One region of the Variovorax sp. S12S4 genome, then DNA from elsewhere that is predicted to be linked to it. Evidence: riboswitches for the same ligand, from Rfam matches in the RefSeq annotation. Region 1 holds a riboswitch; the other holds the start of a gene.
What was found. Region 1 has a riboswitch for glycine ahead of gcvT (glycine cleavage system aminomethyltransferase GcvT). Riboswitches for the same ligand answer to the same signal wherever they lie in the genome.
Positions count from the first base shown of each region.

Region 2: linked by a shared signal. The riboswitch ahead of M0765_RS16180 (ABC transporter substrate-binding protein) and the one ahead of gcvT (glycine cleavage system aminomethyltransferase GcvT) in region 1 are both predicted to bind glycine.

Region 1 covers NZ_JALPKR020000002.1:5,602,012-5,606,217, reverse strand. Annotated here, with positions in the region: gene gcvP (aminomethyl-transferring glycine dehydrogenase) at 1-682, opposite strand, end outside; gene gcvH (glycine cleavage system protein GcvH) at 733-1,104, opposite strand; gene gcvT (glycine cleavage system aminomethyltransferase GcvT) at 1,156-2,298, opposite strand; glycine riboswitch at 2,377-2,488, opposite strand; glycine riboswitch at 2,501-2,591, opposite strand; gene M0765_RS27455 (hypothetical protein) at 2,614-3,177, opposite strand; gene M0765_RS27450 (TRAP transporter large permease) at 3,325-4,206, opposite strand, start outside.
Region 2 covers NZ_JALPKR020000002.1:3,277,113-3,281,318, forward strand. Annotated here, with positions in the region: gene M0765_RS16165 (IclR family transcriptional regulator) at 1-60, shown strand, start outside; gene M0765_RS16170 (NADPH-dependent FMN reductase) at 93-683, opposite strand; gene M0765_RS16175 (hypothetical protein) at 793-1,578, shown strand; glycine riboswitch at 1,743-1,872, shown strand; gene M0765_RS16180 (ABC transporter substrate-binding protein) at 2,064-3,647, shown strand; gene M0765_RS16185 (ABC transporter permease) at 3,672-4,206, shown strand, end outside.

The DNA.
Region 1 (4,206 bases):
CAGGGTACTGCGCGAGCACGCCGAAGAATTCGCAGCTCGCCATCAAGTGCGGCAGCGTCTCCGACACGGTGCTCACTTTCACCTCGATGCCCAGCGGCGCGGCGCGCGTCTTGATGACCTCGATGGTCTGCGGGTGGCAGTCGCCCGACACCAGGAACACGTTGCTCTTGCTCTTCACGCTGCGCTTGGCGAGCGTCATCGCCTCGGCGGCGGCTGTGGCTTCGTCGAGCATCGAGGCGTTGGCGATGGCCATGCCCGTCAGGTCGCACACCATGGTCTGGAAGTTGAGCAGGGCTTCCATGCGGCCCTGCGAAATCTCGGCCTGGTAGGGCGTGTAGGCGGTGTACCAGGCGGGGTTCTCGAGCACGTTGCGCAAGATCACACCCGGTGTGTGCGTGCCGTAGTAGCCCTGGCCGATGAAGCTCTTGAACACCTTGTTCTTCGCCGCAATGGCCTTCAGTTCGGCCAGCGCGTCCGCCTCGGCCACCGGCGCGGGCAGCCGCATCGGCTTGGCGCGTCGAATGGCCGCGGGCACGATGCCGTCGATGAGCTCCGCCCGCGTTTCCGAGCCGATCACCGGCAGCATGCGCGCCTCGTCTTCCGCATCGATGCCGATGTGGCGGGCGAGAAATTCTTCGGCGTTCTCTAGTTGTTGCAGGGAAGGCTGGGCGGGAATCGGCATGGCGGTAAAGGCTCGGGGAATGAGGAAGGGCGGCTGAAGAACCCGGCGGATCAGGATTCGGCGGCGAACTTGTCGTAGCTGGCGGCGTCGAGCAGCGCGTCGAGTTGCGACGGTTCGCTGAGCTTGACCTTGAAGAACCAGCCGGCGGCCAGCGGGTCGGTGTTGGCGAGCGAGGGATCGGCGCGGAGCGCTTCGTTCACTTCGGTGATCTCGCCCGACACGGGCATGAACACATCGGCCGCGGCCTTGACCGATTCGACGACACCGGCCACTTCACCTTGCGCAAAGGTCTTGCCCACTTCGGGCAGATCGACAAAGACCACGTCGCCCAGCGCATCCTGTGCGTGAACGGTAATGCCGACTGTAGCAGCGTCGCCTTCGGCCGAGACCCATTCGTGGTCCTTGGTGTACTTGATGCTCATGGTGAAAAACTCCTCGTGGAAAAAAATGATCTGATTCAGGCAGCGCAGAGCCTAGCCGCGGTAGTAGCGCGTCGGCACGAAAGGCAGGGTCGAGACTTCCATCGGCACCGGCTTGCCGCGCACGATCGCCTGCACGCGCGTGCCAGGCTCTGAAAACGCGGTGGCCACGTAGCCCATGGCAACCGGGCGATCGGCCGTCGGGCCGAGCAGGCCGCTGGTCACAATGCCGATGTCCCGGCCTTCGAAAGATTGCAGGAGCGTGCCGTCGCGTACCGGAACGCGTTCCAGCGCCACAAGGCCGACGCGCTTGCGCTTCAGGGTGTCGTGGTCGGTGCGGCCCGCGGCGCCGGCCGTAGCGGCGGCCAGTTGCGCCAGCACCTTGGCCGCACCCGGAAAGCCGCCTTCGCGCGCGCCGCCCGTGCGGCGCACCTTCTGGATCGCCCAGTTGAGCGAGGCCTCGACTGGCGTGGTGGTGGTGTCGATGTCGTTGCCGTACAGGCAGAGCCCGGCTTCGAGCCGTAGCGAATTGCGCGCGCCCAGGCCGACGGGCTTGACCTCGGGCTGCGCCAGCAGCAGGCGGGCGAGGGCGTCGGCATCCTTGCCGGCGACCGAAATCTCGAAGCCGTCTTCGCCCGTGTAGCCGCTGCGCGTGGCAAAGGCCGGAATGCCGCCGATCTTCACCGCGCCGCCGGTCATGAACACAAAGCGCTCGATGCCGGGCGACAAGTGGGCCAGCACCGTGGCGGCCTGTGGGCCTTGCAGCGCGAGCAGTGCATGGTCGGGCATGGGCTGCACGTCGCAGCGCGCGCCGATTTTCTGCTGGATATGCGCGAGGTCGGCCACCTTGCAGGCGCCGTTCACGATCACGAAGATCGAGCCGTGCCCTTCGTTGAAGAACATCAGGTCGTCGAGGATGCCGCCTTCGTCGTTCAGCAGCAGCCCGTAGCGCTGCTTGCCCGGTGCAAGGTCGATCACGTCGACCGGCATCAGGGTTTCGAATGCGGCGGCGGCGTCGGGCCCCACCAGGCGCAACTGGCCCATGTGGGAAATGTCGAACAGGCCGGCCGCGTCGCGCGTGTGCTTGTGCTCGGCCATCAGGCCGGCGGGGTATTGCACCGGCATGGAGTAGCCGGCAAAAGGCACCATGCGGGCGCCCAGTTCCACATGCAGGTCGTGCAGGGGCGTCTTGAGCAATGGGGCGTCGGATGATGAAGCGGAAGCGGCCACGGGGCACTCCAAAGGGGCAGTCGAATTCCATGGCGCGAGCCATGGGCCACCCCTGCTGTCCGCTTTACCTGAGAGATTCGCCCCACGATCGGGGTTTGCTCCTTCGGTGGGCCGCCGCATCGCCAAGATGCAAGGGCCTCTCTCCAGCAAGGAAACGCCGGCATGCGCCAGCGCCTTGTCAGTCCTTTTGCCTGAGCGTTCGGGAAACCCCTGCGCCTTCGGCGGCCTCGCGTGGCGAGGCTCTCTCCTGACCCTTCGAAGTGTAGTGGATCGCGGAAGGCCTCAGTGCACGGTTTCCGAAGCGGGCGGCAGCAACCTTTCGATACGCTCGCGCAGCGATTCGGCCCGCTCGGCGCCCGCGGCTTTCTCGACTTCATTGAGCATCAGCGCGGCAATCGTCAGCATGGCGTCGCGGTCGCGGGCTTCGCGTAGCGCATCGCGCATCTGCAGCGCAAACTTGGGATCGCGCCGCACGAACATGCGCTCGCAGATGTCGAACAGGAACATGCGCGTGGTGGCCAGGGAACGTTTGCCGTCGAAGTTGTCGGTCGAGGTCTCTACACGGATGGGCTCCGCCGCAGGAGCCGGAATCGGCGTGTGTGCCGGGCCCGCCGAAACGGGTGGGGCGGCTTTGGGCTCGGCGACCTGCGCGTCGTGCAGGTACCCGCGGTTCATGAGCGCCCGCAGCGTCTGTTCGGCTTCGTCGCGGCTCGCGAACAGCGGGCTGAAGTCGGTCAGCGAACGCCGGCCGTCGGCCATCAGCAGCAATGCGCGCTCGCGCTGGCTGAGCGTGCGTTGCCCGCCTTGCAGTTCGTCGCGTGCCTTGTCGGTCTTGGTGGGAAACATGGCGCCACAGCTTTCGGAATCGAAGGCTGCAGCATCGTTGGGGCTGGTGACATCTTTGTGAAACGTTTGCCTTACAGGGGCATTTGCCGCATAAAAAAGGCAGCCCGCGAAGGCTGCCCGTTTTCTCTCTGGTTTTTGCGTCGCCTGCTACTTGGCGTACACCAGGTCGCGCAGCGCGAGCGATATCCAAGGCACGTAGGTAATCACCATCAGGCAGGCCAGGATCACCAGCACGAAGGGAATGAGGTACTTCACGATGCGGTCGAGCGAGATGCGGGCCACCGTGCACGCCGCGAACAGGTTCACGCCGAAGGGCGGCGTGATCATGCCGAGCGCGAGGTTCACCACCATGATGAGCCCGAAATGAACCGGGTCGACACCGAAGTGCACCGCCACCGGTGCCAGGATGGGCGCGAGCACGATGATGGCCGCGCTGGTCTCGATGAACATGCCGATGATGAACAGCGCCGCGTTCACGCCCAAAAGGAACATGGCCGGCGACTTCAGCACTTCCTGCAGCCAATGGCCGATGGCGTCCGGCACGCCCGCGCGCGTGATCAGGAAGGCGAACAGGCCCGCATTGGCGATGATGAACATGATCACCGCCGACGACAGCACCGACTTCCGCAGGATGAGGTACAGGTCCTTGAGCTTGATCTCCCGGTAGATCACCATGCCGACCACCAGCGCATAGAACACCGCCACCGCCGAAGCCTCGGTGGGCGTGAAGATGCCGCCGTAGATGCCGCCCAGGATGATTACCGGCATCAGCAGTGCCCAGCCGGCCTGCCAGGTCGCCTTGCCGAAGGACATGCGGCCGTCGCCGTCGTTCTTGCCCCAGCCCTTCCACTTGCAATACACCCAGACGAACAGCATCAGCGCCAGGCTGATGAGAATGCCGGGGCCGAAGCCCGCAATGAACAGCTCGCCGATGGACACTTCGGCGCTCACGCCGTACAGAATCATCGGAATGGAAGGCGGAATGATCACGCCCAGCTCGGCGCTGGTGGCCTGAAGCGCCGCCGCGTA
Region 2 (4,206 bases), 2.3 Mb from region 1:
CTCGGGCCGATCAGCAACGCGTCGAGCCTGTTCGGCCGCCCTTCGCTGGGCAAGGGCTGAGCGGCGCGACCCGGCTTGCCAGACCCGGCTTCTCAGTAAGGCGGCGCCTTGCGCGCCCGCTGCTCGCGCGCGGCGTCGGTCCACCACGCGAGGTCGTCGGCAAAGCGGCCGAATGAGCGCTGGAGAGATTCGCCCGCACTGCCCGTGGGCTTGCCGTCCGCGTCGAGCGTTTGCGAGATCGGCCCGACGGCGAGCGTGCTCGAGACGACGACCATGCCCATCTCCGACAGGATCGAATGCCACACGGTGCCCGAGCGCACGCCTGAAAACCGGCCGGCCGAATAGCTGGCAACGGCAGCAGGCCGCCAGAACCATTCTTCTAGGAAGTGGTCGGTGAGGTTCTTCAGGCCGGGCTGCGGGCCCCAGTTGTATTCGCCCGTCACGAAGACGAAGGCGTCCGCGCCGCGGATCTTCTGCGCCAGCGCTTCCATGGGGGCGGGCGCGGTGCCCTTGGGGTACTCCTTGTACATGCGGTCGAGCATGGGCAGGCCCACCGCCTGCGCGTCGATCAGTTCGGCCTCGGCACCTCGCGCGCCGAGGCCCGCCACCAGGTAGTCGGCCAGGCGAATGCCCATGCGGTCCGACCTGTAGGAACCGTAGAACACCAGGATCTTGTCAGCCATTCGTCGCTCCGTTGTCGAGGCCGGGCGGCCACGGGGCGAAGGCTACAACATTGGCATGTCGGCGCATTTGGTAGCAGCATCTTTCGAATCCTCTGGCTACCATTCCGGCATGAACAAGCCGCCTGCTTTTTGCACTGCCGCCATGGTGCTTGCCGCATCGGCCGGCCATGTGTTCGCCGCTCCCTCGGCGCAGGTGCTCGATGCGGTCAAGAAGCCGCAGTCGGTCGATCCGGACTGGCGCGCCCGCCTGTGCGCATTGCTGCCGCAGCCTTGCGACCCGCATGCGCTGGGCTTGTACCGGCTGCGCGGCGCCGCGGCAAACAGCTTTGCAGTGCTCTCGGCCGAGCCGCTGGCCATGGCGCGCATCAGGCGCGACAAGGACGCGAAGACCTGGCAGATCGAGCGCCTGCACGACTTCAGCGCCTATGTGGCCGGCATGAAGAAAGACGCCGCAGCCGGCATGTCCGACACGCGCCTTTCGCTTGCGCCGGCACTCTATCCGCTGGCCGAAGGGCAATGGGCCATGGCCGTGCTGCAGACCGTGTCCGAGATGTATTCGGGCGGCGGCGCCTCGTTCAGCAAGGCCGACTTCGTGCCGCTGGACGACACCCGGGCCGTCCACGAGGGCATTCCTTTTTCTTGCTCGAAGATGATCCGCGCCTGCTTCAGCGAAAAGGAATACAAGAGTTCGAAGCATTGCCACGACGAGAGCAACGGCAGCCTTCGCATTGCCTACGAAGAACCCAACAAGCCGCGCGGACCCTACAGCTGGCAATACACGTGGCTGCAGAGCGAGTGGCCCGCCAACACACCCGCCAGCGGCACCACCACCACGCGTCTTCACTTCACCGCCAAGACCACCGAAAGGGTGAGCTTCTGCGGCGGACCGCAGTAGCTTCGGTGCGCGTTTCCATCCGCGTGCGCCCCTGTGCGCACGCGCCCGAGTGGCACGCATTCTGCTTAGAAGAAACCATCCAGGAGAAATGCCGGCTCGGTGCTTCGAGTTAGTGCATTACCGAAGGCGACAGCCCGTAACGCTCAGGTCCCCAGACTGGATGAATGACTAACGCTGGAGAGCGCTGCCCGGCGTCCTGAACAAAAGGACTCCGAGGGCGGCCGCCGAAGGGGCAAGCCATGCGCGATGAGCGTGCATGGTGAATCTCTCAGGCCAAAGGACAGCAGGGGCATCTCGCGCAGTGCGCGGGGTGGCCTTGCGCGCTTCCGGAGCCTTCTTCTTCATGACCTTTGCCAGAGCGCACCGCGCATCGTTCCCTTCTTCATCGGGTGTGCCGAGGCCTGCGCACGCACGCAGGCGCCTGCCCGAATCGCCCCCGTTTTTCGCTGACTTTCCTCACGATTTTTTCAACCGGAGAACCGAAGATGCTGTCGAAACGAAACCTGAAAGCCGTTGTCGTGGGCGCCATGCTCGCTATTGGCGTTGCAAGCGCGTTCGCACAAGAAGCGGGCAAGGTGCTGCGGGTGGTGCCCCAGTCCGATCTGAAGATTCTCGATCCGATCTGGACCACCGCGTTCATTACGCGCAACCATGGCTATGCCGTGTACGACACGCTGTTCGGTGTGGACGAGCAGGGCAAGGTCAAGCCGCAGATGGTCGACAAGTACACCACCAGCGCCGACGGCAAGACCTGGACGTTCACGCTGCGCAAGGGCCTGGAATTTCATGACGGCAAGCCGGTGACCTCGGAAGACGTGCTGGCGTCGCTCAAGCGATGGGGCCAGCGCGACGGGCTGGGGCAGAAGATGTATGCGGCGCTCGACAAGGCCGAGGCCGTCGACGCCAACTCATTCAAGCTGGTTTTCAAGGACACCTTCGGCATGGTGCTGGACGCGCTGAGCAAGCCTTCGTCGAATCCGCCTTTCATCATGCCGGCGCGCGTGGCCGCCACGCCGCCCGACAAGCAGATCGACGACGCCACGGGATCGGGCCCCTACATCTTCAAGAAGGACGAGTACCGCCCCGGCGAGAAGATCGTGTACCTGAAGAACGCCAAATACGTGCCCCGCGCCGAAGCGCCCTCGGGCACGGCGGGCGGCAAGAACGTGTATGTGGACCGCATGGAATGGATCATCCTGAAGGATGCGCAAACGCAGGCCAATGCGCTTGCCAACGGCGAGGTCGACATGATCGAGTGGCTGCCGCCCGAGCAGTACACGGCGCTGAAGGGCAACACGTCCATCACGGTCGACAACCCGATTCCGAAGGGCTCGTTCGCGCTGCACCTGAACCACGTCATTCCGCCCTTCGACAACCCGAAGATCGCGCAGGCCGCCATCATGGCCATCAACCAGGAGGCGCTCATGCGCGCCCAGATGGTGCATAAGGAGCTCTACAACAGCTGCGCATCGGTGTACCCGTGCGGCACGATCTTCGCCAGCGACAAGACCGGCTACTTCACCGGCAAGCCGCAGTTCGAGAAAGCCAAGGCCCTGCTGAAGGATGCCGGCTACGACGGCAAGCCCGTGGTGCTGATGTACCCGGCCGACTTTGCACTGCTCAACAAGTTTCCGCCCGTGATGGCGCAGCTGCTGAAGCAGGCCGGCTTCAATGTCGACATGCAGTCGATGGACTGGCCCACGCTGGTGACGCGCCGCGCCAAGAAAGACCCGGTCGACAAGGGCGGCTGGAATCTCTTCATCACCGGCTGGGGCATTGCCGACAACATGAACCCGATGTTCTATGCGCCGCTCACGGGCAACGGCGAGAAGGGCTGGTTCGGCTGGGCCACCGACGAGAAGCTGGAGCAGCTGAAATCCGACTTCCTCGCGACGGCCGACGAACCCCGGCGCAAGGAGCTGGCCACGGCCATCCAGCAGCGCGTGTACGACACCGGCATCTACGCGCCCATCGGCGAATACAAGCCGCTCACCGCCTACCGCAAGGCTGCGGTGAGCGGCGTGGTGCGCTCGCCCGTTGCCGTGTTCTGGAACATCAAGAAGAACTGACGGGCGCTCTTTTCTGGAAACCCCATGCTGATCTTCCTTGCGCGCCGAATCCTGTCGACCGTGCCGGTGCTCGTCATCGTTGCGCTGATCGTGTTTCTCATGCTCCGGCTGGCGCCCGGCGATCCGGCGGCCGCCATCGTGGGCGACAGCGGCACCAGCGAGAACATCGCCAAGGTGCGCGAGCAACTGGGGTTGAACGAATCGCTCCCCGTGCAGTTCGTGCGCTGGAGCGGCCGCTTGCTGCAAGGCAACCTGGGCGAATCCTACTTCATGAAGAAGACGGTGGTGGAGCTCATCGGCCAGCGCATCGAGCCGACGGTGTCTCTCGCGGCGGTGACGCTGGTGGTCACCATCCTCGTCGCGGTGCCGCTCGGGGTTGTTGCCGCCTGGCGGCACGGCGGCTGGCTGGACCGCATGCTGATGGGCTTTTCGGTCATGGGCTTTTCCATACCGGCGTTCGTGATCGGCTATGTGCTCATCTGGATCTTTGCGCTGCACCTGCAGTGGCTGCCGGTGCAGGGCTACCAGCGGCTGAGCCAGGGGCCGCTGCCCTGGATCA